2 regions of the Delftia sp. NA_296.1 genome follow, and region 1 is predicted to be linked to the other one. Evidence: riboswitches for the same ligand, from Rfam matches in the RefSeq annotation. Region 1 holds a riboswitch; the other holds the start of a gene.
The links. A riboswitch is a leader RNA that binds a small molecule or an ion and turns the genes downstream of it on or off. The one in region 1 is predicted to bind glycine.
Positions count from the first base shown of each region.

Region 2: another riboswitch for glycine. It lies ahead of ACUTR7_RS29040 (D-amino acid dehydrogenase); the one in region 1 lies ahead of gcvT (glycine cleavage system aminomethyltransferase GcvT).

Region 1 covers NZ_JBQZGF010000006.1:201,491-206,293, forward strand. The annotation lists gene ACUTR7_RS16905 (fatty acid--CoA ligase) at 1-681, opposite strand, end outside; glycine riboswitch at 851-962, shown strand; glycine riboswitch at 978-1,096, shown strand; gene gcvT (glycine cleavage system aminomethyltransferase GcvT) at 1,156-2,289, shown strand; gene gcvH (glycine cleavage system protein GcvH) at 2,426-2,800, shown strand; gene gcvP (aminomethyl-transferring glycine dehydrogenase) at 2,872-4,803, shown strand, end outside.
Region 2 covers NZ_JBQZGF010000020.1:5,567-10,369, forward strand. The annotation lists partial or broken gene ACUTR7_RS29035 (invasin domain 3-containing protein) at 1-2,117, opposite strand, end outside; glycine riboswitch at 2,777-2,887, shown strand; gene ACUTR7_RS29040 (D-amino acid dehydrogenase) at 2,980-4,311, shown strand; gene ACUTR7_RS29045 (FIST signal transduction protein) at 4,362-4,803, opposite strand, start outside.

The sequences.
Region 1 (4,803 bases):
GAGCGGCGCCATGGCCAGGCCCACGTCGTCGCGCGTGAACTGCATGGTCTGGTGCATGAGGGCGTTGTGCGCCAGCTTGCTGCGGTGCGTATGCAGCACGCCCTTGGGCCGGCCCGTGGTGCCGCTGGTGTACATGAGGATGCAGGGGTCGCTCTCGCGCACATGGGCCTGGGGCGGCGCGCTGCTGCGGCCCCTGGCCAGGGCGGACAGGCGCTGCGTGGCCCAGATCGGCAGCGGGTCGGCCGGGGCATCGTCGGCAAAGATCCAGTGCTCGATGCCCGTGCCAGTGCCGCCGCCTTCGGCCTTGAGCAGGGCCTGGGCGCGTGCGGCCACCTCGCCGCCCTCGTGCTCGAACACCAGGGCGCGCGCTGCGCCGTCCTTGAGGATGAAGGCCAGCTCCTGCGCCGCCAGCCGGTAGTTGATGGGGTTGAAGATGGCGCCCAGGCGCGCGGCCGCCAGCATGGTGAAGACAAAGGACGGCGTGTTGTAGAGAAAGGCCGCGACCACGTCGCCATGGCCTATGCCCAGTTCGGCCAGGCCGTGGGCGTGGCGGTTGACTTCGGCATCGAGCTGGGCGTAGGTCCAGGCGCGGCGCTCGCCGCCCTCCCACGCGACCAGGGCTTCCTTGTTCGGCAGGTAACGTGCCGGCCAGGCCAATGTGTCTCCCAGCGTCTGCTGCATGTGCGCTTCTTCCTTCTCGCTCACGAGATTTCATATATCGATGCATCTCAATGTAGGAGATTTTTTAGACAGTTATGCAATTTGCAAATGCATCCATGCAGGCAAGCGCATGGAACGGCAGTCGGCCCGCGGAAATCCCGAAGCCGCGCGGACGCTGGCCGCAGCTAGAATGCGCCGGTCAGGAGAGAGTGCCCGCCCGGCCGCAATGGTCACAGGCAGCGGCACCGCCGAAGGCGCAGGGTTCGCCCCGAACGCTCAGGCAAAAGGACTGGCACCGCCTGCCGCCACGGCCGCAGGCGTTCCTAGCTGGAGAGAGATGCAGGGCACGGCGGTGTGCCCCATCCACCGAAGGAGCAAGCCCCACGCATGGAAGGTGCGGGTGAATCTCTCAGGTAAAGCGGACAGCAGGGCAGGACATCCCGGGATTCCGGGATGGCGTTGTGCCTTGCCCCTTGCCGAAAAGAGAGTCCCTCCTTGACCGCCGCCTCCACCACCGATCTGCTCAAGACCCCGCTGTTCGACCTGCACCAGGAACTGGGCGCGCGCATGGTGCCGTTTGCCGGCTACTCCATGCCCGTGCAATACCCGCAGGGGCTGATGGCCGAGCATCTGCACACGCGTGAGGCGGCAGGCCTGTTCGATGTCTCGCACATGGGCCAGATCAGCCTGCGCGGCCCGGATGCCGGCGCGGCGCTGGAATCGCTGCTGCCCATGGACGTGCTGGGCCTGGGCGAACACCGCCAGCGCTACGGCCTGCTGCTCAACGACGCGGGCGGCATCCTGGACGACCTGATGTTCGTGCGCCGCGAGGACGACCTGTTCCTGATCGTCAACGGCGCCTGCAAGCACGAAGACCTGGCGCACATCCAGGCCCGCATCGGCCAGCGCTGTGAAATCGAGCCCCAGTTCGACCGGGGCCTGCTGGCGCTGCAGGGCCCGCAGGCAGCAGCCGCCATGGAGCGCCTGCTGCCCGACACGGCCGGGCTGGTGTTCATGACGGGCGGCTACTTCGATTGGGAAGGCGCCGAGCTGTACATCACGCGCAGCGGCTATACCGGCGAGGACGGCTTCGAGATCTCCTTGCCCGCCAGCCACGCCGAGGCCTTTGCCTGTGCCCTGCTGGCCCAGCCCGAAGTCAGGCCCGTGGGCCTGGGCGCGCGCAATTCGCTGCGCCTGGAAGCCGGCCTGTGCCTGTACGGCAACGATCTGGACACGACCACCACCCCGACCGAGGCCGCCCTGAACTGGGCCGTGCAGAAGGTCCGCCGCATCGGTGGCGAGCGCGAAGGCGGCTTTCCCGGCGCGGCCACCGTGCTGGCCCAGCTGCAGTCGCCCGAGCTGCTCACGCGCAAGCGCGTGGGCCTGGTGGCCCTGGAGCGCGTACCCGTGCGCGAAGGCACGGAGCTGCTGGATGCCAGCGGCCGCAAGGTCGGCCAGGTCACCAGCGGCCTGCTGTCGCCCACGCTGAACCAGCCCGTGGCACTGGCCTATGTGGAGCCGGGCAGCGCCGCGATCGGCACCACGCTGCAGGCCATGGTGCGCGGCAAGGCCGTGCCCATGCAGGTGCAGGCCACGCCCTTCGTGGCGCCCCGCTATCACCGCGGTTGAGGACAGCCTGCGCGCTTGGCGTGGATCGAGTTCAGCGGATTCGTTTTTCCTGCCATCGCATGCCGCTACAGTGCGCACTGACCTTTCTCAAACCGCCTTTCACAGGTTTCTTTTTCAGTTTCTATCGGAGCAAGCCATGAGCATCCAGTATTCCAAGGACCACGAATGGATCAACGCCGCCAACCCTGACGCGGCCATCGTCGGCATCACCCTCCACGCGCAGGATGCGCTGGGCGACGTGGTGTTCGTCGATCTGCCCGCCGTGGGCACCAGCTTCAACCAGGGCGATGTGGCCGGCGTGGTCGAGTCCGTCAAGGCCGCCGCCGATGTCTACATGCCCGTCAGCGGCGAGATCGTCGAAGTCAACGAAGCCCTGCGCGACGACCCCTCCCTGGCCAACAGCGACCCGCTGGGCGAAGGCTGGTTCTTCAAGGTCAAGCTCAGCGACGCAGGCCAGCTGGCCGCGCTGCTCGACGAAGCTGCCTACACGGCCTTCGCACAGAGCAACTGACGCCACTTTCCGGCCAGGACGGGCGCCAGGGCCCGCCCTGGCGCTTTTCAGCTTTTGAGACAGGTCCCTCCATGCTGATGTCCTCCACCCAGCCCCTTGCCGCCCTCGAGAACGCCACCGAATTCGTGGCCCGCCATATCGGCATTGCGCCCGAAGACGAGGCCCACATGCTCAGCGCCATTGGCGCGGCATCGCGCGATGCGCTGATCGACGCCATCGTCCCGCCCTCCATCCGGCGCCACCAGCCCATGGCGCTGCCGCCAGCGGCCACCGAGGCCCAGGCGTTGGCCGAACTCAAGACACTTGCCGGCCGCAACCAGCTGCTCAAAAGTTTCATCGGCCAGGGCTACTACGGCACGCACACGCCCGGCGTCATCCTGCGCAACATTCTCGAGAACCCCGCCTGGTACACGGCCTACACGCCCTACCAGGCCGAGATCTCGCAAGGCCGCATGGAGGCCCTGGTCAACTTCCAGACCATGGTCTGCGACCTGACGGCCATGCCGATTGCCAACGCCTCCATGCTGGACGAGGCCACGGCGGCCGCCGAGGCCATGACGCTGGCCAAGCGCTCCGTCAAGAACAAGAGCAACCGTTTCGTGGTGGCGGGCGATGCCCACCCCCAGACCATCGAGGTCATCCAGACGCGCGCCGCGCCGCTGGGCATCGAGGTGCTGCTGGCCAACTCGCTGGAGGAATGGAACCAGCTGATGGAGGGCGACTACTTCGCCGTGCTGGCCCAGTACCCCGCCACCAGCGGCCGCATCGACGATCTGCGTGCCGACGTGGACAAGGCCCATGCAAAGCAGGCCGCCTTCATCGTGGCCACCGACCTGCTGGCGCTGACCCTGATCACGCCGCCCGGCGAATGGGGTGCCGACATCGTGGTGGGCACCACCCAGCGCTTTGGCATGCCCATGGGCGCGGGCGGCCCGCATGCCGCCTTCATGGCCTGCCGCGACGAGTTCAAGCGCTCCCTGCCCGGCCGCCTGGTCGGCGTGAGCGTGGACGTGCACGGCAAGCCCGCCTACCGCCTGGCACTGCAGACGCGCGAGCAGCACATCCGCCGCGAGAAGGCCACCTCCAACATCTGCACGGCCCAGGTGCTGCCCGCCGTCGTGGCCAGCATGTACGCCGTCTACCACGGCCCCGAGGGCCTGGAGCGCATCGCCCGCCGCGTGGCCTCGTACACGGCCATCCTGGCGCGCGGCCTGGCCGAGCTGGGCGCGCCGCTGCGCGAGGTGCCCAGCTTCGACACGCTGAGCCTGCACACGGGTGCGGCCACCCAGGCCATCGTGGAGCGTGCGGTGTCCATGGGCGCCAACCTGCGCGTGTATTTCAAGGAATACCTGTGCATCTCGCTGGACGAGACCACCACGCGCGCCGATGTCGAGCTGCTGTGGAAGATCTTCGCCCGGGACGGCCAGGCCCTGCCCAGCTTCGCCGCCTTCGAAAAGGGCGTGGAGCCGCTGATCCCTGACAGCCTGCGCCGCAGCAGCGACTTCCTCACGCACCCGGTGTTCAACACCCACCGCTCCGAGACCGCCATGCTGCGCTACATCCGCCAGCTGTCGGACAAGGACCTGGCGCTGGACCGCAGCATGATCCCGCTGGGCTCCTGCACCATGAAGCTCAACGCCACCAGCGAGATGATTCCCATCACCTGGCCCGAGTTCGCCCAGGTGCACCCCTTTGCCCCGGCCGACCAGCAGCAAGGCTATGCGGAACTGGACAAGCAGCTGCGCGACTGGCTGTGCCAGGCCACGGGCTACGCCGGCATCAGCCTGCAGCCCAATGCCGGCAGCCAGGGCGAGTACGCGGGCCTGCTGGCCATCAAGGGCTGGCATGCGAGCCGGGGCCAGTCGCACCGCAACGTCTGCCTGATTCCCAGCAGCGCCCACGGCACCAACCCCGCCAGCGCGCAGATGGTGGGCATGCAGGTGGTGGTCACCGCCTGCGACGCCAACGGCAACGTCGACATGGCGGACCTGGCGGCCAAGTGC
Region 2 (4,803 bases), on a different contig from region 1:
CTGGCATTGATTGGAGACGCGCACTTTCCGCTGGAGTTGGTCGTGCAGCTGACTGCGGCGGAGCCGCCATTGAACGTGACACCTGCAGGCGGCGCTGCGAAGGTGACGGTGTCACTGCCCCCTGTCCAGGCATTGCCTTGGCCGTCAACAATGTAGACCTCCAGCAAGTCGCTGCTGCCGACAGGTTGATTGTTGGTCGTCGCCAGAACGCCGGATTTCAGGGCACAGGGAAAACCGGTGACGCTTGCCGCCGTTGAAAGCTGCGAGGTCTGGGCTCCGCCGGAATTGCTGTCCGTCACTGTGACTCGCACCTGGCCGCTGAGATACGAAGGAACGGTCAGCGTTCCCGAGGCTCCGGCCATGGTTTCGGAGCCCAGATAGACCTGCGCATCGTTGACGCCCGCGCCGGTCGGCGACCAAAAGGCTTCCACCGTATACGGTGCCGGCTCGCTCGCATTGGCATTTGCCGTGATATTGAATGTCCAGGTGCAGGCGGCGGTGTCACTGGCGCCGACGCCAAGGGTGGGAGTCCATCCGGTTTGTCCATTGCCCGTCGTCAGCAAACTGATGCCTGAGTTTGCAGCCACAGGCACGGAAAACAGCGTGTTCTGAGAAATCTTGAAGAAATCACGCGTAGTGATACGAATGGCACTTCTCGACTGGCTTGTCATCTTGTTGTTGCCAATCAATCCTGGTGCCGTACCCGTACCACCGATATTCACCCCGTCCCCGCCGCCAGTGAAGTTGTTATCGGTCACCGTCACTACCTGCGTCGTGCCTGAGGCTGCCGTATTCACCGTTGGTGCCGACACATGCGTTGGCGATGACCCGGTATAGGCGGCGATAGGCAGCGAGAAGGTATTACCCGTCACGGCCAGACCAATTCCATTGGCCAGGCTGATCGTTCCATCAACCGACACCACGGCCCTGGGCGCATTTCCACCAGTCGGGCTCAGTGCGATATTCGAATTTTTGATCGTCAATCCGTTGACGGTCATGTTCGACATGACCTGGAAAAACTGCTCGAGCTGCATTCCCCCGATAGGATTGGGCAGATTCGTTACAGTGAAATTATCGACAACAATGTTGGAAACCGTGCCTGTACCGTTGCTTGCGGCAACGGAAATGGCCGAGCCCTTGTTATTGCCGTAATTTCCATTCCATATCGCGGAATTGATCGTGCTATTGGTAAAGAATACGTTTTGTGCGCCTTGATGAATCTCCGCGTACAGCTCGCAGTTGAACGGCGTCCCCTCTCCCGCAGGGGTTGGCGCCACATTCACCAGGCCGACGCGATCAATGGTGACATTGTTCGCCGGGGAGCCAACGACGAATACCGCTTCGCCACAGGTCATGTTGGGCGAATTGGTGAGCGTGATGTTCTTCCCACCAAGATAAAAAGTTTCCCAGGCGGAGTCCGCCCAGTTCTGGACTTGTATGACTCCCCCGAAATCGATGGTCAATGAGCCCGTGCCGGCTGGCACGGTGCCTTTGAGCCAGTACCAGGCACCACCGGCACCAGTGGTGGTGCCCGTATCGCCGCCGCTGATCATCTGGGTTTGACCACAGGCATTGGTGGCTCCCGTCACGGCGCCGGACTGGGCTCCGCTGACGAATGTGTTGGCACAGCGCACGTAAACCGTCTGATTGTCGACATACGGATGGAGGTTTCCCGCCGCATCCTTGGATGTCCCGCTCTGTATGGTTCGTACCGACGTAGACAGTGTCGGCGCAAAGACGATGGAAACATCGGCACTCGGATCCAGCGTTTGTAGCGTGTAGTTGGCTGCCTGAATGGCCGCTCGCAGCGTACATGCGCCAGCAAAGGTACCCCCCAGCGTGCTGACACAGGTGGTTGGTGTCGTTGCATTGGCATTTGGAGCGTCGCTGTTGTCGGTGACCGTGAAAACGATGGTCGCCGCGAGTGCCGTGGATGAAATACCGGCGCACGAAAGCAGCAGCAACGAGAACAAGTACCTCGCTGCACGCCATTTTCGTAAAAACACCGAACTAGGCAGGCGATCAAGAACGCGCATGATATTCCCCATTTTTTCAAGGAAATCAGACAGGAAAATATTTTCCCCAATGGCAATGGCCATCAGTTGTACCCAGCGCATTTGCATCGCCGCACCTCGGATAGTTCTATTTGAGTCAAGAACTCACAACTCACCTTGCAACCGGTGACATTGGAAGTAACAGGGTTTCGCGCAGATCCTGCGCGTCAATCAAAAAAGGTGGATTTCCATCAGCGCTTGCGCACTGCTCCATTGCCCATTGAGCCGGGCACAACTTCAGCCGGGTTTGCGATGCAAATCATTTTTTTCCTCCCTCAACGAACCATATTCACCGTGCTTGTATTTTTTCCAGTGGCGGGCCAGTTTCCATAGACCTTCACCTGTGCAACGGTAAGTCGCCTATCCGACAGATATACAACCCATGGTTACCCCATGGAGGTTCAATCGATCAGAACATGCGCTGTCAAACCACCACACATACCGATAGGCTAAATCATGTTTTTTTCTATTTCAATAGTTTTTTTACATGAAATCGAAGGCTCGTGCCAGCGCTACGAGGGAGGCGCTTGAGCGATATAGGGAATACCCTGAATCGGCCACACCACATACAGGTAGTAACTGGTGGTATCCCCAGTACGACTGGAACCGGCTGCGCAAGCCACATAGAATCGCCCCTGCAGGAGAGCAGGCGGGCACCACGGTGCCGAGCCTCACCGAAGGCGCAAACTCCCATACACGCTCAGGTTCCGTACTGCAAACACAACATGCCGTCTGGAGAGCCGCCGCACGCAATATGCGGCGCACCGAAGGAGCAAGCCCCGTTCCCATGGACGGCGGTGAATCTCTCAGGTACCAAGGACAGGGGGAGCGGCAGCTGCGTCACGACGGACGCCGGCTGCTTGCTATTGAATCCATAGCTACCAGCTTCCGCGTGACCGGCACATGCCTTTGAAAGGGCATTGTCATGCGCGTCATCGTTCTCGGAGCCGGCCTGATCGGCACCGCCTCGGCCTACTATCTGCAATCTCTCGGTCATGAAGTGACCGTCATCGACCGCCAGGCTGCGCCCGGCGCCGAAACCAGCTTTGCCAACGGCGGGCAGATCTCGGTCAGCCATGCCGAACCCTGGGCCAACCCCGGCGCACCGCTGAAGTTGCTGGGCTGGCTGGGCCGGCAGGACGCCCCCCTGCTGTTCCGCCTGCGCGCCGACATGCGCCAGTGGCTCTGGGGTCTGTCCTTCCTGCGCAACTGCACGCCCGCGCGCACGCGCCACAACATCCAGCAGATCGTTCGCCTGGGCACCTACAGCCGCGAGGCCCTGCAGCAGCTGCGGTCGGACACCGGCATCCAGTACGAGCAGCGCATGCAGGGCATCCTGCACTTCTACACGAACGCCCGCGAGTTCGAGGGTGCGCTCAAGCCCACCGAGCAGATGCAGGCCCTGGGCTGCGACCGCCGCCTGATCGACGCCGACGAAGCCGTGCGCCTGGAGCCGGCCCTGGCCCATGTGCGCGGGCAGATAGCGGGCGCCACCTATACGGCCGAGGATGAATCGGGCGACGCCAACCTCTTCACCCGCGAGCTGGCACGCATTGCCACCACCACGGGCGTGCAGTTCCGCCACGGCCACCACGTCATGGCGCTGCGCACCACGGGTGCGGGCGCCAGCCGCCATATCGACCACGTGGAGGTGACCAATGCCGATGGCCGCTACGAACGCATCCAGGGCGACGCCTATGTGCTGGCCATGGGCTCGTTCAGCCCGCTGCTGGCCCAGCCGCTGGGGCTGCACCTGCCCATCTACCCGGCCAAGGGCTACTCCGTGACCCTGCCGGTGCTGGACCCCGCCAAGGCCTACCAGGTCAGCCTCACGGACGATGAGTTCAAGCTGGTGTTCTCGCGCTACACCGGCGCGCGGGGCGACCGCCTGCGCATTGCCGGCACGGCCGAGTTCAACGGCTACGACCGCAACCTGGACCCCGTGCGCTGCGAGGCCATCGTGCGGCGCGTGCAGCAGCTGTTCCCCGGCGCCGGCGATACCGGGCGCGCCCAGTTCTGGAGCGGCCTGCGCCCCGCCACGCCCAGCAATGTGCCGCTGATCGGGCGCTCGCCCATCGCCAACCTGTTCCTGAACACCGGCCACGGCACGCTGGGCTGGACCCATGCCTGCGGCTCCGGCATGGCGCTGGCCGACCTGGTCAGCGGCAGGCAGCCGGCCGTGGATTTCGATTTTCTGGGGGCCGCAGCCATGGACCCGGATCGCAGCGCAGGCACGGTGCGCCCGCGCGCGGTCTGAGGTGCAGACGGTGTGTACCGTGTGTACGGCGTGTACGGCGTGTACGGCGCCTAGGCAGTGAACACCGTCAACACCCCGGCGAAGCGGTGCAGGCGGGCGTCCATGATCTCGGCTTCGGCGACGAAGCCGATCAATGGCACATCGCCCAGTGCGTGGCGCAGGGTGCGCAGTTCGGCATCGGGGCCGCCGAACAGGCCGCCGCCGCGGCCCCGGCAACTGATGTAGATGGCGCCACGGATGCGGGGCTGTGCCTCGCCTTCGGGCGCCGCCTCCTCGGGCTCCGCCGCATCGCGCAGCGCAGCGCCCAGTTGCAGCAGTTCCTGGCGCGCGACCTGGGCCTGGCGGCGGCAGAAGATCACCGAATGCCCGGCCTCCACGGCCGATGACAGGGCCACGCCCTGGCGCAGCGGGTCCAGCCCGACCAGGGTCAGCACCTGGGCCTCTTCGGTGAGCACGCCGTGGGCCATGCCCCGGCCCGGCGGCGCAATGGCC